3 regions of the Exiguobacterium sp. s50 genome follow, and region 3 is predicted to be linked to each of the others. Evidence: riboswitches for the same ligand, from Rfam matches in the RefSeq annotation. Region 3 holds a riboswitch; each other region holds the start of a gene.
What was found. Region 3 has a riboswitch for S-adenosylmethionine ahead of mtnK (S-methyl-5-thioribose kinase). Riboswitches for the same ligand answer to the same signal wherever they lie in the genome.
Positions count from the first base shown of each region.

Region 1: another riboswitch for S-adenosylmethionine. It lies ahead of metK (methionine adenosyltransferase); the one in region 3 lies ahead of mtnK (S-methyl-5-thioribose kinase).
Region 2: another riboswitch for S-adenosylmethionine. It lies ahead of KNP68_RS08470 (Na+/H+ antiporter NhaC family protein); the one in region 3 lies ahead of mtnK (S-methyl-5-thioribose kinase).

Region 1 is NZ_JACSLP010000001.1:409,016-416,145, reverse strand. Features, by position in the region: gene KNP68_RS02145 (alpha/beta hydrolase family protein) at 1-567, shown strand, start outside; gene pckA (phosphoenolpyruvate carboxykinase (ATP)) at 603-2,174, opposite strand; SAM riboswitch class I at 2,490-2,609, shown strand; gene metK (methionine adenosyltransferase) at 2,742-3,950, shown strand; gene KNP68_RS02130 (hypothetical protein) at 3,990-4,487, opposite strand; gene KNP68_RS02125 (GNAT family N-acetyltransferase) at 4,652-5,122, shown strand; gene KNP68_RS02120 (alpha/beta fold hydrolase) at 5,212-5,928, shown strand; gene mnmM (tRNA 5-(aminomethyl)-2-thiouridylate-methyltransferase MnmM) at 5,959-6,531, opposite strand; gene mnmL (tRNA modification radical SAM protein MnmL/YtqA) at 6,485-7,130, opposite strand, start outside.
Region 2 is NZ_JACSLP010000005.1:43,428-50,557, forward strand. Features, by position in the region: gene KNP68_RS08465 (GGDEF domain-containing protein) at 1-1,659, shown strand, start outside; SAM riboswitch class I at 1,756-1,851, shown strand; gene KNP68_RS08470 (Na+/H+ antiporter NhaC family protein) at 1,904-3,205, shown strand; gene KNP68_RS08475 (TVP38/TMEM64 family protein) at 3,233-3,877, opposite strand; gene trhO (oxygen-dependent tRNA uridine(34) hydroxylase TrhO) at 4,103-5,044, shown strand; gene KNP68_RS08485 (divergent PAP2 family protein) at 5,161-5,586, shown strand; gene KNP68_RS08490 (PucR family transcriptional regulator) at 5,689-6,912, shown strand; gene ald (alanine dehydrogenase) at 7,042-7,130, shown strand, end outside.
Region 3 is NZ_JACSLP010000002.1:155,472-162,601, reverse strand. Features, by position in the region: gene KNP68_RS03200 (sugar ABC transporter ATP-binding protein) at 1-394, opposite strand, end outside; gene KNP68_RS03195 (sugar ABC transporter substrate-binding protein) at 394-1,470, opposite strand; gene mtnA (S-methyl-5-thioribose-1-phosphate isomerase) at 1,463-2,497, opposite strand; gene mtnK (S-methyl-5-thioribose kinase) at 2,494-3,645, opposite strand; SAM riboswitch class I at 3,727-3,829, opposite strand; SAM riboswitch class I at 4,035-4,136, shown strand; gene KNP68_RS03180 (2,3-diketo-5-methylthiopentyl-1-phosphate enolase) at 4,206-5,363, shown strand; gene KNP68_RS03175 (2-hydroxy-3-keto-5-methylthiopentenyl-1-phosphate phosphatase) at 5,360-6,010, shown strand; gene KNP68_RS03170 (methylthioribulose 1-phosphate dehydratase) at 6,007-6,624, shown strand; gene KNP68_RS03165 (1,2-dihydroxy-3-keto-5-methylthiopentene dioxygenase) at 6,638-7,130, shown strand, end outside.

The DNA.
Region 1 (7,130 bases), on a different contig from region 3:
CCCCGGTTGATGCAGTTCGCTGCCAAAGGTTTTCACGTCGTGGCGCCCGTTTACCGGGGTAACCATGGCGGGAGCGGGAAAGAGGACTTCGGCGGCGCCGATCTAGAGGACGTCCTGTCTCTCTACGATCGTGTCCGTCGAACGGATACGTTTATTCATGCCCTTGGTTTCTCGCGCGGGGGCATGATGGCGTTGTCGCTCGCCGCGGAACGACCGCTCACGTCCGTCACGTCATGGGCGGGTGTGACCAATCTCGAGTGGACATATGAAGAACAGCGTTCGATGCGGAAGATGTTGCGCCGTATGACCGGTGGCGACCCGGAAGCGGCCCGTGCCGCTTATGTCGAGCGCTCGCCGCTCTACAAGGAATGGGATGCACCGACGTTGTTGATTCACGGCACCGATGATGAACAAGTCCGCCTGCGCCATGCGACGGCGGTAGCGGAACGGATGGGGGAGCGGGCCGAACTTTGGGTCGTCCCGTTCGCCCATCAACTCCCGTTCTGGGAAAAATGGAAGACGACCGATGCGGCGATGGAATGGATGCTCGCCAACTCAAAAAAATGAGACGACTGCCGAATCGGCAATCGTCTCATTTTTCGTTATACGATGATTGGTCCGGCCGCAACGACCGCCTCACTCGCTTTCGTGAATCGTTTGAAATTGTCCTGGAACTTCCGGGCGAGCGCCGTTGCCTCGGCATCGTAGCGTGCTCCGTCTTTCCATGTGTCCCGCGGATTGAGCACGTCGCCTGGCACGCCGTCAATGTGGCGTGGAATCTCGACATTGAAAATGTCGTGGCGCGTCGTCTCGACGTCACGCAATTTGCCGTTGACCGCCGCGTTCACCATCGCCCGTGTATAGGCGAGCTTCATCCGTGATCCTTCTCCGTACGCGCCGCCGGTCCAACCCGTGTTGACGAGATAGACGTCGACGTCGTGCTTCTCAATCAGCGTACCGAGCATGTCCGCATAGCGTTCCGGTGCGAGCGGCAGGAACGGTGACCCGAAGCAGGTCGAGAACGTCGCCTGTGGTTCAGTGACGCCGCGCTCCGTGCCGGCGAGTTTTGACGTATACCCTGACAAGAAGTGGTACATCGCCTGCTCTTTCGTCAATTTGCTGATTGGAGGCAATACCCCGTATGCATCGGCCGTCAAGAAGACGATCGTGTTCGGATGACCGGCCCGTGACGGAAGCATCGCGTTATCGATGAATTGAATCGGATAGGCGGCCCGTGTGTTCTCGGTGAGCGAGATATTCTTATAATCCGGTGCCCGGTTCTCGTCTAAGACGACGTTCTCAATCAATGAGCCGAAACGGATGGCATCGTAGATTTCCGGCTCGTTCTCGCGCGACAAATTGATCGTCTTCGCGTAGCAACCGCCCTCGATATTGAAGACGCCGTCGGGTGACCAACCGTGCTCGTCATCCCCAATCAAATGGCGTTCCGGGTCGGCCGACAGTGTCGTCTTCCCAGTTCCCGATAGACCGAAGAAAAGGGCCGTCTCGCCGGCGTCCGATACGTTCGCCGAGCAGTGCATCGATAACACATGTTGTTCCGGCAACAAGAAGTTCATGACCGAGAAAATCGATTTTTTAATCTCACCGCCGTATTCTGTTCCCCCGATCAGAATGGTCCGCTTGGCGAATGAGACGAGAATGAACGTTTCGGAGTTCGTCCCGTCGATGACTGGATCGGCCTTATAACTCGGTGCATAGATGACCGTGAAGGGCTCGAAGGCACCTTTCGTCGGCCATTCACGCAAGAACAACTGTTTGGCGAACAAATTGTGCCACGCGTATTCCGTGATGGCACGGACCGGGAGCGTATAGTGCTCGTCTGCCCCCGCAGAAGCCTCGAGATAATAGAGCTTGTCTTTCGTTTCGAGGTGCGTCAACACTTTGTCGAGTAGCGCGGTGAACTTCTCTTCCGCGATCGGTTGGTTGACTGGACCCCAGTCTACTAAATGATTGCTGACTTCATCTTGCACGACGAATTTGTCTTTCGGTGACCGTCCTGTGAATTTCCCGGTACTGACCGATAAAGCCCCGTCTTTCGTCAGTACGCCCTCACCGTTGCGAATGGCTTCTTCCACCAGTTCTGGAACCGTCAAGTTCCGCATCATGTCGGCACCTTTAATTAATTCTTCGATTTTCAGGAGCGTTGTCGCCATCCTGAATCCCACCTTTCCCCTAAATAGATGTGGATGAAATCCGCATACTTCCGCGTTTAATCAGTATGACGTTTTTATTATATGTGACATACTAATCAAAAACAAGCATTTTTTACCCTTTAAAGTAAGCGCTTTCTTACATTGTCATTCTAACATATTCTGTACCAGGTCATAGTACAAAAACCAAAACGGACAAAAAAATGTTTGATATTTCACAAACATAACTATTTGACCGTTTGTGAAAAGTTTGACGAATTCGGTCGATACGCTTGACAGAACGGGGTGTCATTTATATGATGGTCTTCGTAACGGATACTCTTATTCTGAGCGGTGGAGGGAACAAGGCCCTACGAAGCCCAGCAACCGTCCGAGTTTTCATTGTTATTCGGAAAAGGTGCTATCCTGAAGCGAAGCGTAAGCTTCGAACGATAAGAGGGTAAGGAAGAACGATTCAACCTTTCCCATTTGAACATGGCGAGAGGTTTTTTTCATTACCGTCCCAAAGCAACGCGTAAGGGGAACGAGTACCGTCCACACATCACCCTTTATTATAGGAGGTTTTTCGAAATGGCAAACTTGAACCGTCGACTTTTCACTTCGGAGTCCGTCACGGAAGGACATCCGGATAAAATTTGTGACCAAATCTCAGATGCGATTTTGGATGCAATTTTAGCTGAAGATCCAAACGCCCGCGTTGCGGCTGAGACGTCTGTCACAACAGGTCTCGTGCTCGTAGCAGGTGAAATCACAACATCAACTTACGTGGATATCCCGAAAGTTGTTCGTGAAACTGTTCGTGAGATCGGCTACACACGTGCGAAATATGGTTTCGATGCAGAGACTTGTGCTGTCCTCACATCGATCGATGAGCAATCGGTAGACATCGCGCAAGGTGTTGACCAAGCGCTCGAAGCTCGTGAAGGACAAATGACTGAAGAAGAAATCGATGCGATCGGTGCTGGTGACCAAGGTCTCATGTTCGGTTACGCAACAAAAGAGACGCCGGAACTCATGCCGCTCCCGATTTCACTCGCTCACAAATTGTCACGTCGTTTGGCAGAAGTTCGTAAGAACGGCACGCTCGCTTACCTTCGCCCAGACGGTAAGACACAAGTGACAGTCGAATACGACGAAGCGAACAACCCAGTTCGCATCGACACAATCGTCATCTCGACACAACACGCGGAAGACATCACGCTCGAGCAAATCCAAGCTGATTTGAAAGAGCACGTCATCGATGCAGTCATCCCGGCTGAACTCATCGACGCGGACACGAAATACTTCATCAACCCGACTGGCCGCTTCGTAATCGGTGGACCACAAGGGGATGCAGGCCTCACAGGACGCAAAATCATCGTCGATACGTACGGTGGATACGCTCGTCACGGCGGCGGCGCGTTCTCAGGTAAAGATCCTACCAAAGTTGACCGTTCAGCAGCGTATGCAGCTCGTTACGTGGCGAAAAACCTCGTTGCAGCGGGACTTGCTGACAAAGCAGAAGTTCAACTTGCTTACGCAATCGGTGTTGCTCACCCGGTATCGATCGCGGTTGATACGTTCGGCACAGGCAAATTGAGCGAGACTGAGCTCGTCGAACTCATTCGTGAGAACTTCGACCTCCGTCCGGCCGGCATCATCAAGATGCTCGACCTTCGTCGCCCAATCTACAAGCAGACAGCAGCTTACGGCCACTTCGGTCGTACAGACGTTGAACTCCCATGGGAGCAAACGGACAAAGCGGCAGTGCTCGAAGAAGGCGCGAAACGTTTCGCATAAGCATAGAAAAACGACCTTTCACTCGAAAGGTCGTTTTTTTTAGGCTTGCGGCTTGTCTTCAGTTGTTGAGTTCTCTTTGCCAAGTGCCGTATCTTTCGCTTCGACGACTTTCTCGCCGATCGATTGTAAATCCGATTTCGCTTCTTGCGCCGTCCCGACGACTTTGTTCACGTCTTGTTTGACCGTGTCGACTTCACCGGCGACTTTTTCATAGACGTTTTGCACGTCGGTCGCGACGTCTTGAATGACCTCGCTCGCTGCTTTCACTTGACCGATGACTTGTGACGCCGTTCCGGCCGGGTCTTGCTTGACCGTATCGACGAGACCGCCGACCGATGACTTCGCGCTCGAGAACGATTGTTTTGTGTTCTCACGGTTTGACGTACTAAGTAAGGCGAGTAGGCCGCCGACGAGGGCGCCGAGGAGCATCCCAGTTACGACTGTGATTTTTGGACCTCCTGTGTTCGTTTGTTCAAACTGACGGTTCGGATGATTGGCTTGCTCGACTTGTGGATCGTGTTGTAGTTTCGGTTCCATGGTAACACTCCTTTTTGTAAGTTGGCATTGATACTCTTATACCCGACACAAGATGGAAAATAACGTTTTCCTTCATTTCGACATCAAAAAGTAATGAACGGGCAGGATATTTTTTTGCCGATGGGGAATGTTACTACTAGATTGGCCAAAAGGGGGATGCCGTTATGAAGATTCGAGAAGCCGTGCCAGAAGATGCCGCCACCATCCGCGACATTGCGCTCGCGACGGTCAGTGAACGAGACGAGGTTCGTTCGAAAGTAATGGAACGCGCCTATCAACAAGAAGAGATCGTCCGCGCCATCAGTTCAAGCGAGGAAGCGAAAGAGCAGTTGTTCATTGTCGGTGAGGCCGAAGGCGACGTCATCGGCTTCTATCACGCCATCGACCGCGGGGACACATGGGAAGTACTCCGTCTCTATCTTCATCCGGCTCATCACCGCCAAGGCCTAGGGACGGCACTGTTGTCGCATCTACGGAAACGGAAAGTCCAACCGATCGAGCTGTACGTCGAAAGCTCGAACGAGCAAGCCATCGCTTTTTTGAGTCATGAGGCGTTCATCGAACTGAATCGAATACAAGAAGAAGTATACGATCAACCGATGGAACTGATTCATTTACGGTACGACCCGCGCTAAGACCCTAGACGGATTTTCAACCAAACATCAGTCTCGGCTGATGTTTTTTGTTAGTATAAAGATATGTGATAACAAAATGAGGTGACAGCATGGCTTATGAAGAAGAATCACGAAAAGGGGTCATCGTGATCGTGTATCCGCTCCAGTTCACGTCGCGTTTGAGTGAGGCGTTTTTAGGACGGTTGCGGGACGAGTATGAAGTCCTCGTCGTGACCGGCCAGACGGTCGGTTTGACGGCGGAAGACCATAAATTGTTAATCAAGAACACGTTACGTGAGGCGAGTCAGTACAAGCTGCCGATTCACGTCATCGCGTTCAGTCTCGGGGCGTTGTTGACGAACCGCTTGCTCCAGGAATATGACGTGCCGCTCGGCAGTCTGACGTACATCTCACCGCTGTTCGACTGGCATCCGTCCCGCCAAATCGGCGGACTGAAACAAGTCGTGGCCAGTGCGGTCGACCGTTTCCGTCCTGACCTTCCGCTCGGCATGATGACGTTCATGGGTGGCGGGGAAGAGTCGTCGCGCTTCGGGGAGATCACGTACGGTCAATACCGTGAAATCGAAGAGGAAATCGTCGAGCATCAAGAAGAGAAGAAACATCTGCCGCGTCTGCCGCTCGCTTGTTTCTACGCACCGGACGATCGCTTCGCCGATGTGAAATTGACACTCAACGTCTGCCGGAAAATCGGCGGCGACCAAGTGTATATCCGCCGGCTTGAAGGGTTCCCGCACTTCGGCTATGAACGACTGAATACGAAGTTCGCGGAGACGCTCATCACGTTTTATGAATTGATTCGAGAATGAAGACAGGCGACTCGCATGAGTCGCCTGTTTTTATTCTCGTTTTTCAATCGCCACGATGAACGGGGGATGATTGATTTGATTGATAAAGCCGTAACGGAGGACGCCGGCCCGTTTTTGATCGAGTGATTCGACATATGCGAGCACCTCATCGCGCTCGACTTTGCCGCTCTCATGGCCGTGATAGATGACGACGACGATGACGCCGCCGACAGCCATGACGTCGAGCAGTTGCTCGAGGGCGTCGATGGTCGTATTGCCGGTCGTCGTGACCGACTTGTCGCTTCCCGGTAAATAGCCGAGATTGAACACGGCCGCTGTGATTGGGCGTGTCTCGTCTGCCACGATGTCCCGGACCGTGTCGTGGCTATCATGAATGACGGTGACACGGTCCGTCAATGTTGCCTCCTCGATACGAGTCCGTGTTGCCTCGACCGCCGCGGCTTGAACGTCGAACGCATAGACATGTCCCGTCGCTTCGACGAGTTCGGCTAAAAACAATGTGTCGTGCCCGTTGCCGGCCGTCATATCGATGGCGACGGCACCTGGCGTCACATGTTCACGAAGTAGGTATTTCGCGAACGGTAAAACTCTCATTAATCCCATGGCTCTCATCCTTCTTTTTTCCTTGGAAAGAATCACGACGCATTAATTCGGCATCGATGGCGTTTAGGACGGCCATCTTGTGCCGACTCCACGTCGGACCGATCAACAGATCGGGTGGACCGTCACCGGTCAGACGATGGATGACCATCTCGGGCGGTAATACTTCCAATTGATCACAGACGAGCGAGACGTAAGTCGTCTCGTCCATGAGCTCGAGCAGTCCTTTTTCGTATTGTCTGGCGAGCGGGGTCTGCTTCAAGACGTGGAGCAAATGGATCTTGATTCCTTGTACGTCCATTTTAGCAACTTCTCGCGCCGTGTCGAGCATCATCTCCGTCGTCTCGCCCGGCAGGCCGTTGATGATATGGACAACGACGCTGATTTGGCGTCGCCGGAGTTTGTCGAGTCCTTCCAAGAACGTCTTGTAGTCGTGACCACGATTGATTTTCCTCGCCGTCGCATCGTGAATCGTCTGCAGGCCGAGTTCGACCGTGAGAGATGTCCGTTCATTCAACTCGGCGAGATAGTCGACGACGTCGTCTGGCAGACAGTCCGGTCGGGTCGCAATCGATAGACCGACGACACCGTCCTCCGCGAGG
Region 2 (7,130 bases), on a different contig from region 3:
TCCGTCCTTGGTTGGAGTATTTGGAGTATGCTATTCGGTTTGACGCTCATCTTGTTCGCTACAGGCGTATTGAACATGCCGGCCATCGAGCCGTTACCGTTCATCTTGATCGCGTTGCTCGTCATTATTTTTCAAATGGACTCCATTGAACGGAAAGGCGTCTACTTTACCTTTTCAGAAAGTATCGTCTTAATTATTTTTCTATTCTTTGATTTTGAGACAGCGCTGTTCGTCAATCAGATTGGACTACTCGTCTTCCAGTTCGTCAACTTGAAACCGCGCGTCGCGCTTCGACGGTTCCGTTTTACGTATCCGTGGAATGCCATCACGTCATTTTTGGAAATCGCCATCCCGGCCAGCGTCTACTTGGCACTTGGTGGTGTGACCGGTCTCGGATTCTATTCCCAAGAATCGTTCCTCCCGCTTGCCGGTTTGATTATTGCCATCATTTTGAACACGGTCGTCCAAAAGTATCAAGTCGGCTGGTGGTTCCGCGTCGACATCCCGGTCCGCGACTTTTTAAGCATCGCGTTTTACACGTATATCGTCAGTCTCGTCTTCATTTTGGCGGCCTCGCTCTTCCGGGAGACAAACTTGCTCGTCGTCAGCAGTATCGCCGCCGCACTCACGTTCTTTATTAAGCGACTCATCATTCAAAAAGGTCGACAAGACGCCTTCAAATCGTTGATTGAACAATATGATGAAGCAAAAGAAGCCGTATCGCTATCGCAAAGCGAGGCACAAGCCATCGAAGTGTTCCTCAGTCAATGTGAGCGACTCAACGAGTACGATGAAGGGTACGTCGAGTTCAAACTGTTTGATCGCACACTTTACTTTGATTTGAAGACGCGCCAGCCGATCGATCGCCATGTCGTCTTTGAATTACTCGATGCAACCTATCCGAACGAAGCCTCGGTCGAGTACGAGATGCGCTTCGAATGGGACGCCCCGCTGTCGAACGAATTTAATGAAGACTATCATAGCTTCATCTCGGTCCGTTCCGAGGAAATCGAAGGAATCCGCACGTGGATTGTGATGACGGGCGAGCACGTCTATGGCTATCCGCCCATCATTCAACGCGAGATTGTCAAACTGCTCAAGTCGTTCAATCGGACGATCAGTCGTTGTCATGAACGCGACCGCCTCTATACCGAGAGCCGGACGGACAGCTTGACGCTGCTTGCCAATGCACGGGCTTTTTATGAATACGGGATTCAACAGATCTCGGACGGCTCGATGTATCCGATTTCCGTCGCGATGCTCGATATCGACTTCTTCAAAAAAATCAACGACACGCACGGTCACCAAGTCGGAGACAGTGTGCTCCAAGAATTCGGTCGCCGCATTCGTCAAGTGCTCCGCACCGAAGACTTTGCCGCCCGTTACGGCGGTGAAGAGTTCATCTTGCTCTTAAACCGTTGTGATGTTGAGGCCGCCGTCGAGATTGCCGAGCGCATCCGTCAACAAATCGAGAACAAACCGTTCCACGTCGACGGAATCGATATACCCGTCACCGCTTCAATCGGTGTCGATACGATTCAGTCGTTCGGCGACAAACGTCTTGACGATACGATTCGTAACGCCGACCGCGCGCTCTACGTCGGCGGGAAATACGCCGGTCGCAACCGCGTCGCCCATTATAATTTCTTAACGACCTGACTCGCCCCCACGTTCATCGCGTGGGGGTTTGCTATTGACAAGCAGATTTGAAACAGGTACGTTAGGGAACGTGTCTTATAACTAAATATCACAACTTTTTTATCAAGAGAGACTGAGGGACTGGCCCGATGACGTCTCGGCAGCGGGTAACCTGTGCCAAATCCAGCGAGCGGTCTGCTCGAAAGATGAAAAAAGTGTTTCTTGTCGAGAGAGCCTTTTTTCAGAAGGCTCTCTTTTTATTTTTATGAATGAGGTGAATCGATTGGAACAACCAACAGCTAACAAATGGGCGCTCTTGCCCTTACTCGTCTTCCTCGTCTTCTTTATCGGGGCAGGCATCTACTATGACGACTTTTATAAATTCCCCGTCTTGATCGCGGCCTTGATTGCCGTCATCGTCGCGGCGATGATGACGAAAGGGAGCGTCACCCAGACGGTCGAACGCGTCGCCCAAGGTGCCGGGAACCCGAGCATCCTCATCATGGTGTTCATCTTCTTGCTCGCCGGTGCGTTTTCAAGCGTCGCCGAAGCAATCGGTGCGATTGACGCGACCGTCAATGCGGCATTGACGTTACTACCGCCCTCGCTCCTATTGAGCGGCCTATTCGTCATCGCAGCCTTCATCTCGATGGCGATGGGTACGTCGACCGGGACGATCGCCGCACTGGCGCCGATCGCTCTCGGCATCCATGAGGAGAGCGGCGTCAATATCGCTATCGCGGCGGCCGCCGTCGTCGGGGGTGCCATGTTCGGGGATAACTTGTCGTTTATTTCGGACACGACGATTGCAGCCGTCCGCACCCAGCGGACGAACATGCGCGACAAGTTCCGGACCAACTTTTGGATCGTCTTGCCGGCAGCCGTCATCACAACGATTTTACTCGCTGCCCTATCGAGCGGAGAATCGACCATCGAGCCGGCGGCGTTTGAATGGTATAAGTTGATTCCGTATCTAGCGGTTATCGTGCTCGCTTTGACGGGAATGAACGTCATCCTTGTCTTGCTCGGCGGCATCGCCCTGACCGGCATCATCGGTCTATTGGATGGCAGTCTAGCCGTCACCACGTACGTCACCGCCATGGCGGACGGCATGATGGGCATGGCCGAGATTTCACTCCTGACATTGCTCATGGGTGGGCTCGTCGGACTCATCTCGCACAACGGCGGACTCACGTACTTGCGTGACGCGCTCACGTCCCGAATTAAAAGACGGGCCGGCGCGGAGTGGAGCATCGCCGGGCTCGTCAGTGCGACAAACGTCGCGACGGCGAACAACACGATTTCGATTCTCGTGGCTGGTCCGCTCGCCGCGAACATCGCCGACGATTATGACATCGAACGTAAAAAGTCTGCGAGTGTACTCGATATCTTCTCGTGCGGGGTCCAAGGTCTGCTGCCTTACGGGGCACAGCTTCTCATTGCGGCCGAACTGACGAACACGGCATCACCGGCGCTCGTGCCGTATATGTTCTATCCGTTCTTGTTGTTCATTTGCGGAGGATTGGCCATCGCCTTTAACTTCCCGCGTTTCAAAAAACGCGCTTAACGAAAACGACCTTGTGAAGCTGTCGCTTCACAAGGTCGTTTGTCGTTTCGCTTCAAGTTCACGTTTCAGCTGCTCGTTACGTTTTCTGAAGGCACGCCGTTTGAGCAGTTCTTCGAGTCCGCGGCTGATTACCCACAGAACGAACAGCAACAGGACGAGCATCGATAATCGGAACGGGCTTTGGATAAACTCTTCCCACTGGTCACCGATGACAGAGAAAATCAAGACGACGAGCAACTTCCCAAACCCGGCCGCCATAATGAACGTCCGGAGCGGCATTTGGATGAGGGCGAGTAAATACGTAATCAAACTGACCGGAATGAACGGGAGCGAGTAGAGAAATCCGAGCGAGACCGGACTCATATGATTGATGCGTTCGAGCCAATAGACGCCTTGTTTATGCCTCTCGAGCCATCGCGTCATCGGCTTTCGAAAGACGTAGCGAACAGCTGCAAACACAAGAATCGTCCCGAGCAAGCTTCCGACCCACGACAATAACGTCCCGAGCCAAAAACCGTACGTTGCTGCGTTCGCCGAGATGATGAGGACGAGCGGGAGAAATGGAAAGATGGCTTCCAGGAAAGGTGCCCCGAGTCCTGCCCAAGGTCCGCCCGGAAGTCCTTGTAGCCATTCAATCAAGTTTAAAATATATTGTTGGAGTGATGTCAGCATGTCAGTTTCCACCTTCAACTTTCGTTATTCCCTTTTTACCCGATTTCGCTCAGGAAGACGCATCCCCCTGCCCACCGCCGTAAAAAAATAAAAAGTATTTGCGAAATTCCGCTGTGATATCTATCATATAATATGGACTTGTGGTTGCAGGCAAGTCCGTTCGTCGAACGACACAACCCAACGTTCGTTTTCCTGCAAAAAACTGAACACAGGGGAGTAACACACATGGAAACAAAACCAATGCGGGTCTTGCTGTACTATAAGTACGTCAATATCGAAGACCCAGAAACGCTCACACAAGAGCACCTCAAGTATTGCAAGGACCTCGGTATCAAAGGACGCATCTTGATTTCTTCCGAAGGAATCAACGGGACGTGCTCTGGGACTTGGGAACAGACCGAGCAGTACATGAACGACTTGAAAGCGAACCCGCTATTCAGCGACATCGAGTTCAAAATCGATGAAGTCGAAGAGCATGCGTTCTCGAAAATTTTTGTCCGTCATAAGAAAGAGCTTGTGACGTGGCGCTTTGATGGTGAGTTCGACGTGCCTAAACAGCACGGTGCATACCTCGAACCGGCAGAATGGAAAGAGATGATGAATCGCGACGATGTCGTCATCCTCGACGTTCGTAACAACTACGAGTACGATCTTGGTCACTTTAAAAACGCGATCAAAATCGATGTAGAGGCTTCTCGTTACATGCCAGATTGGCTCGAAGAGAACAAGGACCTCTACGAAGGGAAAACGTTACTCACGTACTGTACCGGAGGCGTCCGTTGCGAGAAATTTACCGCATATATGCGTGACCAAGGTCACGACAACATTTTCCACCTTAAAGGCGGCGTCGCCATGTACGGCAAAGACGAAGCCACGAAAGGCGAAGACTGGGAAGGTGAGCTTTACGTCTTTGACGAGCGCATCAACGTCCCGGTCAACACGGTCAACCCGTCCGTTGTTTCGGAGTGCATGCACTGCGGAACGAAGACGGTCCGCTACGTTAATTGTGCCAACCCGGTGTGTAATGCCCAACACTTCTGTTGTGAAGAGTGTGAACCGAAACAAATGCGTTCATGCTCGAAAGAGTGCCAGGAGCATCCACGTAACCGCTATATCATCGAGAATATCGCGGACAAACTTCAGGAGACTGAAGGCGTCGTCGGGTAACAAAAATCGACCAGAAAGCACTTCGAGCCTACGCTCGAGGTGCTTTTTTGACAGAAACTTTACGTCTAGCCGATGACAGAATCGGGTATAGTGTAGATACCATTGTCAGACAGGAAGTGAATCGATTGCTCTTTAACGAACCTTTACTCGCCGCCTTGCTCGCTTGGTTCATCGCACAAGCAGCCAAGCTCGTAACCGAACTCATTAAAACACGAGATTTTGAATTAGAAATCATGTTTGCCTCGGGTGGGATGCCAAGTTCCCACTCTTCGACCGTCGTCGCCTTAGCGACCGTCATCGGTCGAGTCGAAGGAATCGATTCCAGTATGTTCGCACTCGCCTTGATTTTCGCGACGATCGTCATGTACGATGCGACCGGCGTGCGTCAAGCGGTCGGATTCCAGGCCCGTTTGTTGAACGACTACTTCAAAGGAATCAAGCACGAGACGCCCATCTTAAATGAGCTGGTCGGTCATACCCCGTTCCAAGTCATCGTCGGGGCTTTACTCGGTCTCGTGGTCGGACTGTTTTTCCCAATTTAATGTGAATGATGCAGGCATGTCGTTCCCCCCTTCTAAAAACTCACCATCTTTTTGTGAACTTTCACAACAGAGACGGTATAGTGAGAGAGAGGAGGAATCGACATGCCTTTTTTGCAGAAATCTTATGAGTCGCTCGATACGCTCGCCGAAGCAATCGGACAAGCGATTCGGGCCCCCATCACGATTGAAAATCGACACCATCAGTTGCTGGCCTATAGCACCCACCCCGACTCGACCGACCCGGCACGAATCGCGACGATTATCGGCCGCCGTGTCCCGGAAGCAGTCATCGAAGACTTATGGGAAAGTGGCATCCTTCAAGAAGTGATCGACCGCGACGAACCGGTCGTTATCCCGGCCCGCATGGCCGTCGGTCTCGGTGAGCGGGCGGCCGTCGTCATCAAGCAACAAGGTGACGTGCTCGGTTACATTTGGAGCCTGGCCCGAACGACGCCGTTCTCAGAACAGGAACTCACCGTCCTACAAGAAGGGGCGAACATCGCCAAAAAATTGCTGATGACCATCGCGATGCACGAACGGCGCATCGACGCCGAATTGGAACGTTTCTTTTTAGAAGTGCTGGCCACTCCCGTCTTATCGCCATCCCACCGCAATCGCTTGAATGAGCTCGCACCGATTGCCGTCGCCAGCCGCCTCACCGTGATTGAATGTGCCCAGCCGGTCACCCCGCAACTGGCGGAACGACTGTTTTATGTATTGGCGACCCAGCAAGCGATTGAAGTCGTCCTGCACGCGATCGATGGCCAGCAGTTACTCGTCTGGCATTATATGAAATCGGACTTGGCCGAGGAAGAAACGGCGCTCTTGCAGTGGGCCGACCGCTTTGAAACGCAGCTCCGAGACAAGTTCATTGAAGCGGAGCCGCGCCTTGGCATCAGTCGACGCTTTTTTGAGAGCGACATGCTCTATGCGGCGATGGAAGAAGCACGACGCGTCACGTCGCTTCGCCGAAAGTTCCCGTATGAGCTTGCGACATCGCGCACGTTCGAACAGATCGGAATTTATCAGCTCGTACCCGATTTGGCCCGACGCATCGGGCTTCGTCTCGAGACGCATCCGACCATCGAGCGCCTACAGGCGTATGACGTCACGCATCATACCGAGCTCGTCACGACGCTCGAATGGTATTTCTATTTTGATGGGAACGTCAAGCGTGTCGCCGCTCATCTTCACATCCATCCGAATACCGTGCTCTACCGGATTCGGCGGATTGAAGAACTGACGAACATCACACAAGTCTCGCTCCCTGAACGGGCCGCCGTTTATCTTGCCATTAAGGCCGGTCAATACCGCCAAGACGATTGACGCCTACTTTGTGTTTTTTCACAAAGTGGGCGTTATCACTTTTAGAATCCATGCTAAAGACGGCGTTTTCGGATGGGTCTATACTAGAGGTGTGAACAAATTGTGTCAGTAGAGAAAGGGGAACTTTACATGAAAATCGGGGTATTGAAAGAGATTAAAAACAACGAAAACCGCGTCGCCTTGACGCCGATGGGTGCAGCTGTATTAACTGAACTTGG
Region 3 (7,130 bases):
GTTCGGTCACGTCAATCTCTAGCCCGACGCGTTCCAAATAGGCAGCCGCTCGCTGTTTTAGTTCGCGAGGACGAATCCGTTCGACCACCTGCCACGGCACGACGTTCTCATAAATCGGTAAATCGAGGTAGAGGGCGTCATCGACTTCTTGCGACACCGTGATGACCCCGCGGCGAATCGCCTCGGCCGGTGTGAGTGTGACCGCCGTTTCGTCGAGCTCGACCGTCCCGGACGTCGGGATGATGGCGCCACTCAACAGCTTCACGAGCGTACTCTTTCCGGCCCCGTTCAATCCAAGCAAGCCATGAATCTCGCCACGTCGGAGCGTGAAGCTGACATCGTCGAGCACGGTGACGTCGCCATAGCGTTTCGTGACGCGTTCGAGCCGTAACATCAGTCTGTCCCTTTCATCCAGTCCGACCAGGCCGCGTCTGAAGCGCCCCAGTTCGGGACGTATTGACCGAGGTCGTCCATCGTCACTTTCTCGTCCGGCAAGACGTCACGATCGACGAGATACGGGTCGACCGAATGAATCGACGGCGTCTCTTCACCCGCTAATTTTTGATACGCATAACGGACTTGGATCCGTCCAATTTCAGCCGGGTCGGTCGCCGCCGTTACTTTCCACGGGCTACCGTCCTCTTGCATGAGTTGAAGGTCTTCGTCACTCAAATCGATGCCATAGACGGCGATTTCATCACGTCCGGCTTGTTTGATGGCACGGCTCGCACCCTTAGCGAACTCGTCCCACATCGCGAATACGGCATCAATCTCGCCTTCCGGATACTTCTTCAAAATCGCTTCCATCTGGCTCTGTGTGTCGAGCGCCGTATTGTTCGTCGCCGAACCGAACTTGGCGACTTCCGTAATGCCCGGGTAGCGTTTCAAGAACGCATCATAAATCGTGTGGCGTCGTTCCATCGGTGTGAAGCCACCGACCCAAATCGTGACGATGTTGCCTTCGCCGTCCAAATCTTCAGCGAGTGCCTTGAGCGAACGCCAGGCGAGCGAATAGTCGTCCTGGTCGATGACCGTCACCCCGTCGTTCGTCAAATCGTTGTCGAACGCGACGACTTTGATGCCTTTGTCGAGTGCGCGTTGGACCGGTTCTTTCAACGCATCGGCGCGGCCATGGTCAATCAAGATGACATCGACGCCTTGCGTCGTCGCCGTGTCGACGTAGCTCGCCATCTTCGACAAATCGTTGTCGGCGTTGTACACTTTCACGTTGCCGCCGAACGATTCGACTTGTTCCGTCACCCCGTTGATATACTGCGACGAGAACGTCCCAATCGACATTTGCATAATCAAGGCGACGTCGATCTCTTTCGGCAACGTCCCGTTCGAGACCGAGACGGGCTTGGTCTCTGCCGTCTTCTCGACCGGCTTCGATGGGGCCGCTTGCTCGTTCGTGCAACCGACGAGCGCCAAGACGAATGTGAATAACAAAATCAATAGTTTTTTAGACATGAATCGTTCCCCCTACATGATGTGTGATGGCGGCTTCTGTCGGTCCGAACACCCCCGCCTCGGTGATGAGTCCGGTGATGAGGTCGGGCGTCGTGACGTCGAACGCCGGATTGAAGACGGTGATACCGACAGGCGCCGTCGGTTGACCGCCGATATGTGTCACTTCTGACGAGTTCCGCTCCTCGATTTCAATCGTGTCATCCGCCGTCAAATCGAACGTCGAATGCGGCGCCGCGACATAGAACGGAATGCCGTAATGTTTGGCGAGGACGGCGAGCTGCAACGTCCCGATTTTATTGGCGACGTGACCCGTCCGTGTGATACGGTCGGCTCCGACAATGATGGCGTCGACTCGTTTTGACTGAATCGTCCAAGCCACCATATTGTCCGTGATGAGCGTGACGTCGATATCGGCCCGATCGAGCTCCCAAACGGTGAGGCGTGCCCCTTGCAGGAGCGGTCGCGTCTCACAGGCGAAGACGTTGAAGGATACACCTCGTTCTTTTCCGACGTAAAACGGTGCGAGCGCCGTACCGTAACGCGATGTCGCGATGGCACCGGCGTTGCAAATCGTTAACACGTTCCCCCCGGCCGGCAACACCGTCAGTGCATGCTCGCCGATGGCCCGGTACGTATCGACGTCCCGGTCGTACAAAGCGATGGCGCGGCGTTTGATTTCCTCGGCAATCGCCTCAAAATCATCCCCGACATTTAAATCAAGGAGCGATTCAATCACGTTTTGCAGATTGACCGCTGTCGGCCGGGTCGCAATCAAGCGGCGTCCGACGAGGTCGAGCCGACGCGTGAAGTCCGGGTCATCGACTAACCGTCCCGCTTCTTTGGCGAGGACGAACGCCCCGAAGTAAGCGATGGCCGGTGCGCCGCGGACTTGGAGCGTCTCGATGGCATGTTCGGCCTGTTCAAGCGTCTCGATTGTCACGTAACGCTCTTCATGCGGCAACAACGTCTGGTCCAATACGATGAGTTCGTCCGTCGGCGGATGGAAGCGGATGTTTTGGACCGTCATACGCGCACCCCCGACAGGAGTGTCACCAAGTCGTCAATCGATTCGACGCTGTGGCGTTCTTTAATGAGCGCCGTCCCGAGGGCGAGCGCGTCACGTTTTCGTTCGAGCCGCGTCGCTTCCGGCAATGTCTCGAGATCGGCGACACCGGCCAGTCCGACGGCACGGCGAATGAGTTCGCAACCGGCGTAGCCGATCGTGTCGCTGAAGACCGTCCGCAACAACTCGTCGACGAAACCATCCGTATTGAATGGCTCGACGGCGCGCTCAAAATTGGCCCGAAACGTCTTCTCGAACGTCTCCCACACCGTCAAGACGTCCGTGAAACGCTCGAAGCGTTTGAGCGGGTCATGGAACGTCGACAGCGTCAAATGGGCGATGATTTGGCCGAGGTCGAAGCCGAACGGTCCGTAAAATGCGAACTCTGGATCGATGATTTTCGTCTCTTGTTGAGTCGCGAAGATGCTACCCGTATGTAAGTCTCCATGCAGGAGTGCCTCATGTTTTGTGACAAACCCGACTTTCAATTTCGTCACCTCGACCTTGAGCGCCTGGTCTTGCCAAAGGCGTTCGACATCTGCTCGCAGCGCCGTCTCGATGTTGTTCGACTCCGCGTCTTTGAACGGATCGGTGAAGATGAGCTTCTCGGTGATGTCACACAGTTCCGGGTTGTAATAGTTACGTTCAATCCGCTTCTTCGCGATCGGTCCAGCTGCGTAATCCGACGTCGCAAACAGCGTCTCGCCCAAAAATTCACCGACATGACGGGCGAGTTCCGGGTAGCTCTCCCCATTCAAATAGCCGGTGCGGACAATCTCATAATCAGATAGATCTTCTATAATCGTGTAAGCGAGCGTCCGGTCGCTGCCAAGGACAGCCGGGACGAACCGAGACGCGACAGTCGCAAACTCACGGAGTGCCAACTGTTCAATCCATGCCCGCTCGAGCGTGAGCGGCCAGCTCTCACCGACGACTTTGGCGTATGGGAGCGCCTGTTTGACGATCAGGCGCTGTTCGCCTTGGCGAATCCGAAAGACGAGATTCAAGTTGCCGTCCCCGATCTCCTCGCACTCGGCGATTCCTTCTTGCAAGTATCCTAATTGACGGACGTGCTCGACGACGGTCTGTTCTGTAAATGGTTGATATGACATGATGTTTTCCCCTTCCTGTACGTTGCCCACAAAAAAAGCCCCTTTCTCCGCGAGAAAGAGGCACAGCCAAAATGGTTGTTCCTCTCATCTGTCAGACATTCGTCTGGTGGATGTAGCACCGTGCCTAGTGGTCGGTTGCTGCGGCGTCATCGGGCCAATTCCCTCTGCCAACTCGCGATAAGAGTGTGTTATTCGATTCGGTGAACTTATGTGATGAATATTACGGACTCGACGTCACGATTGTCAACGTCATTTTCTCGACGCAACTCCGTCTTTTTTTGTGCATATATGGAAACAACTTCCCAAAATATTTTTTTTTGAAAAAAAGGAATTGACGACGTGATGATTCTGTGCAAAAATTCAATTAAATTTCACAACTTCAAATCACATTCTTATCAAGAGCAGACGGAGGGACGAGCCCGATGATGTCGCAGCAACCGACCAGAGATGGCACGGTGCTAATTCTTGCAGCGAAAGCTGAGAGATAAGAGTTCATTTTTTATGATGACCTCTTGCCTCGGCATGGGGTCATTTTTTGTTTGCCTGGAAGGAGGAACCATATGAGTATCACTGCCACATATGAAATCAAACGAACGGACGCGGTCGCGACCGTCGCCGACAAAATCGCCCTCGAGCTGACGGTCGGTACTTGGACGGAGCTGCCTCACTTAGAGCAAGAGCAGTTACAGGCGTATCGCGGTGAGGTCGTGTCGACCACACATACGGATACGACGAGCCGCTTCACAATCCGCTACCCGTTACATAATGTCAGCCCTGACTTTTCATCCATCTTGACGACGACGTTCGGGAAACTGTCCCTCGACGATTCGATTCGGTTAATCGATTTGACGTTGCCCGAGACGCTCGCCCCTCATTTCAAAGGCGCCAAGTTCGGGGTCACTGGAATTCGCGAGTTACTCGGTGTTCATGATCGCCCGCTCGTCATGAGCATCTTCAAAGGTGTCATCGGCCGTGACCTCGCGTTTCTCGAGCAGCAACTCCGCGATCAGTTCGCCGGAGGCATCGATATCGTCAAAGACGACGAGATTTTATACGACAACCCGCTCACCCCATCGCTCGAACGGGCCCGGATCGGAGCGGACGTCATTCAAGCCCACTTCGAGGCGACCGGGAAACGTGTCCTCTATGCCATCACGCTGAGCGGCCCCGTGTTCGGTCTACGTGACCAGGCGCTCCGTCTTATCGAGGCAGGTGCGACAGCGCTCCTGTTCAACGTCTATACGTACGGTCTCGACGCACTGCGCGAACTCGCGAACGATCCGGATATCCACGTCCCCATCTTGGCACATCCGGCCTTTGCCGGCGCCTTGACCGGATCAATCAGTCATTCGCTCTTACTCGGTAAACTCCCACGCCTCGCCGGGGCCGATTTAACGCTCTTCCCGTCTCCGTACGGCTCCCTCGCGACACCGCGTGACGAGGCGTTCACGATTCGTGACCAGAGCGCCGAACCGCATTGGTCGAAACCGATTTTACCGGTCCCGTCAGCCGGGATTCATCCAGGACTCGTCGCCGATATCATTCGTGATTTCGGGACGGATGTCGTCATCAACGCCGGCGGTGGCATTCACGGACACCCGGACGGCGCAGCCGCCGGGGCTCGTGCTTTCCGACAAGCGATCGCTCACGTTCTCGGCCAAACCGAAGGACAGACGGACGAGCTCGATACCGCGTTGAAGGCGTGGGCGTCACGATGACGGTCCATATCCTCTGCGACTTCGACGGGACGATCACGGCGGAAGACAATATTATCGCGTTGATGAAGGCGTTCGCCCCGCCGGCTTGGGTCGAGTTGAAAGATGCGGTCCTCGAGCAACGGATTTCGATTCGCTCCGGTGTCGGTCAACTGTTTCAACTGTTGCCGAGCGCAGATGCCCCGGCCTACCGTGATTATTTGTTGGAGCGCATCACGCTCCGCCAAGGGTTCCCGGCATTTTTAGAAGAAGTTCGGGCCCATGGCTGGAAGTTTGACGTCGTCAGCGGCGGGATGGACTTCTTCGTGCAGCCGGTCTTGGACGGGCATGTCGCCCCCGAGCATATCTACTGCAACGTCGCCGACTTCTCCGCTGAGACGGTAACCGTCGCTTGGCCACACGCTTGCGATGAACAATGTACGAACGATTGCGGCTGTTGCAAGCCGACGCTCGCTCGTCGCATCGTCAATCCCGCCGACCGCTTGATCGTCATCGGCGACTCAGTGACCGACTTCGAGGTCGCGAAGCGTGCCGACTTCGTCTACGCCCGAGGTCAACTCATCACGCTCTGCGAAGCGGCAGGCATCCGTTACGCACCGTTCGAGACGTTTGACGACATCACCCATCACTTGAAGGAGGTGGTCGTATGAGCCTTGCGACACGTTGGCTTGAACTCGCCGACATTAAAGACGAACTCGCCGCCCGCGACTGGTTCCCCGGAACGAGTGGGAATTTGGCGATTCGCGTTTCCGACGATCCGCTCGAATTTCTCGTCACGGCGAGCGGACGCGATAAACGAAAACGAACATCGGAAGACTTTGTTCACGTCGATGCGGCCGGACGCTTGATCGGCGAACAGACAGGAAAACCATCCGCCGAGACGCTGCTCCACGTTGAAGTGTTCAATCGGACGGACGCGACGTGTTCGCTCCATGTCCATACGGTCGACAATAACGTCATCTCCGAGCTCCATGCTGCCACCGGCGAAGTCGTCTTCACCGGCCAAGAGATCATCAAGGCGCTCGGCTACTGGGACGAGGACGCGGTCGTTCGCGTGCCAATCATCGAGAACCATGCGGACATCCCGACGCTCGCGGCCGCCTTCGCCCCTCACATCCACGCAAGCGCCGGTGCCGTTCTCATCCGCAATCATGGTATCACCGTCTGGGGCGAGACCCCGGACGCGGCCAAACGCTATTTAGAGGCTTACGAATTTTTGTTCAGCTATACATTAAAACTACGCGCCCTAGGCGTCCATTCATAAGGAGGAACCAACCATGGCAACTGTCTATTTCCAACAAACCGAAGAGCGTTACGTCGATCAAACTGAAGTGAGTGCCTTTTTAGAGTCTCGCGGGATTCTGTACGAACAGTGGGACATCACAAAGCTCCCGGAAAACCTGCAAGAGAACTATCAGTTGACGGACGAGGACAAACAAGCGATTTTGTCGACGTTCCGTGACGAGATTCGCGACGTGTCGGAGCGACGTGGCTATGAGACGGCAGACGTCATCTCGTTGTCGGATGCGACGCCGAACTTGGACGAACTGCTCGTCAACTTCCAAAAAGAACATCACCACACAGATGACGAGGTCCGCTTCATCGTCAGCGGCCATGGCATCTTCGCCATCGATGACGCCGAACGTGGCTATTTCAACATCGAGCTCAACCCAGGCGACCTCATCTCGGTGCCGGTGAACACACGCCACTACTTCACGCTCCAAGACGACCGCAAAGTCGTCGCCGTCCGGATTTTCGTGACGACCGAAG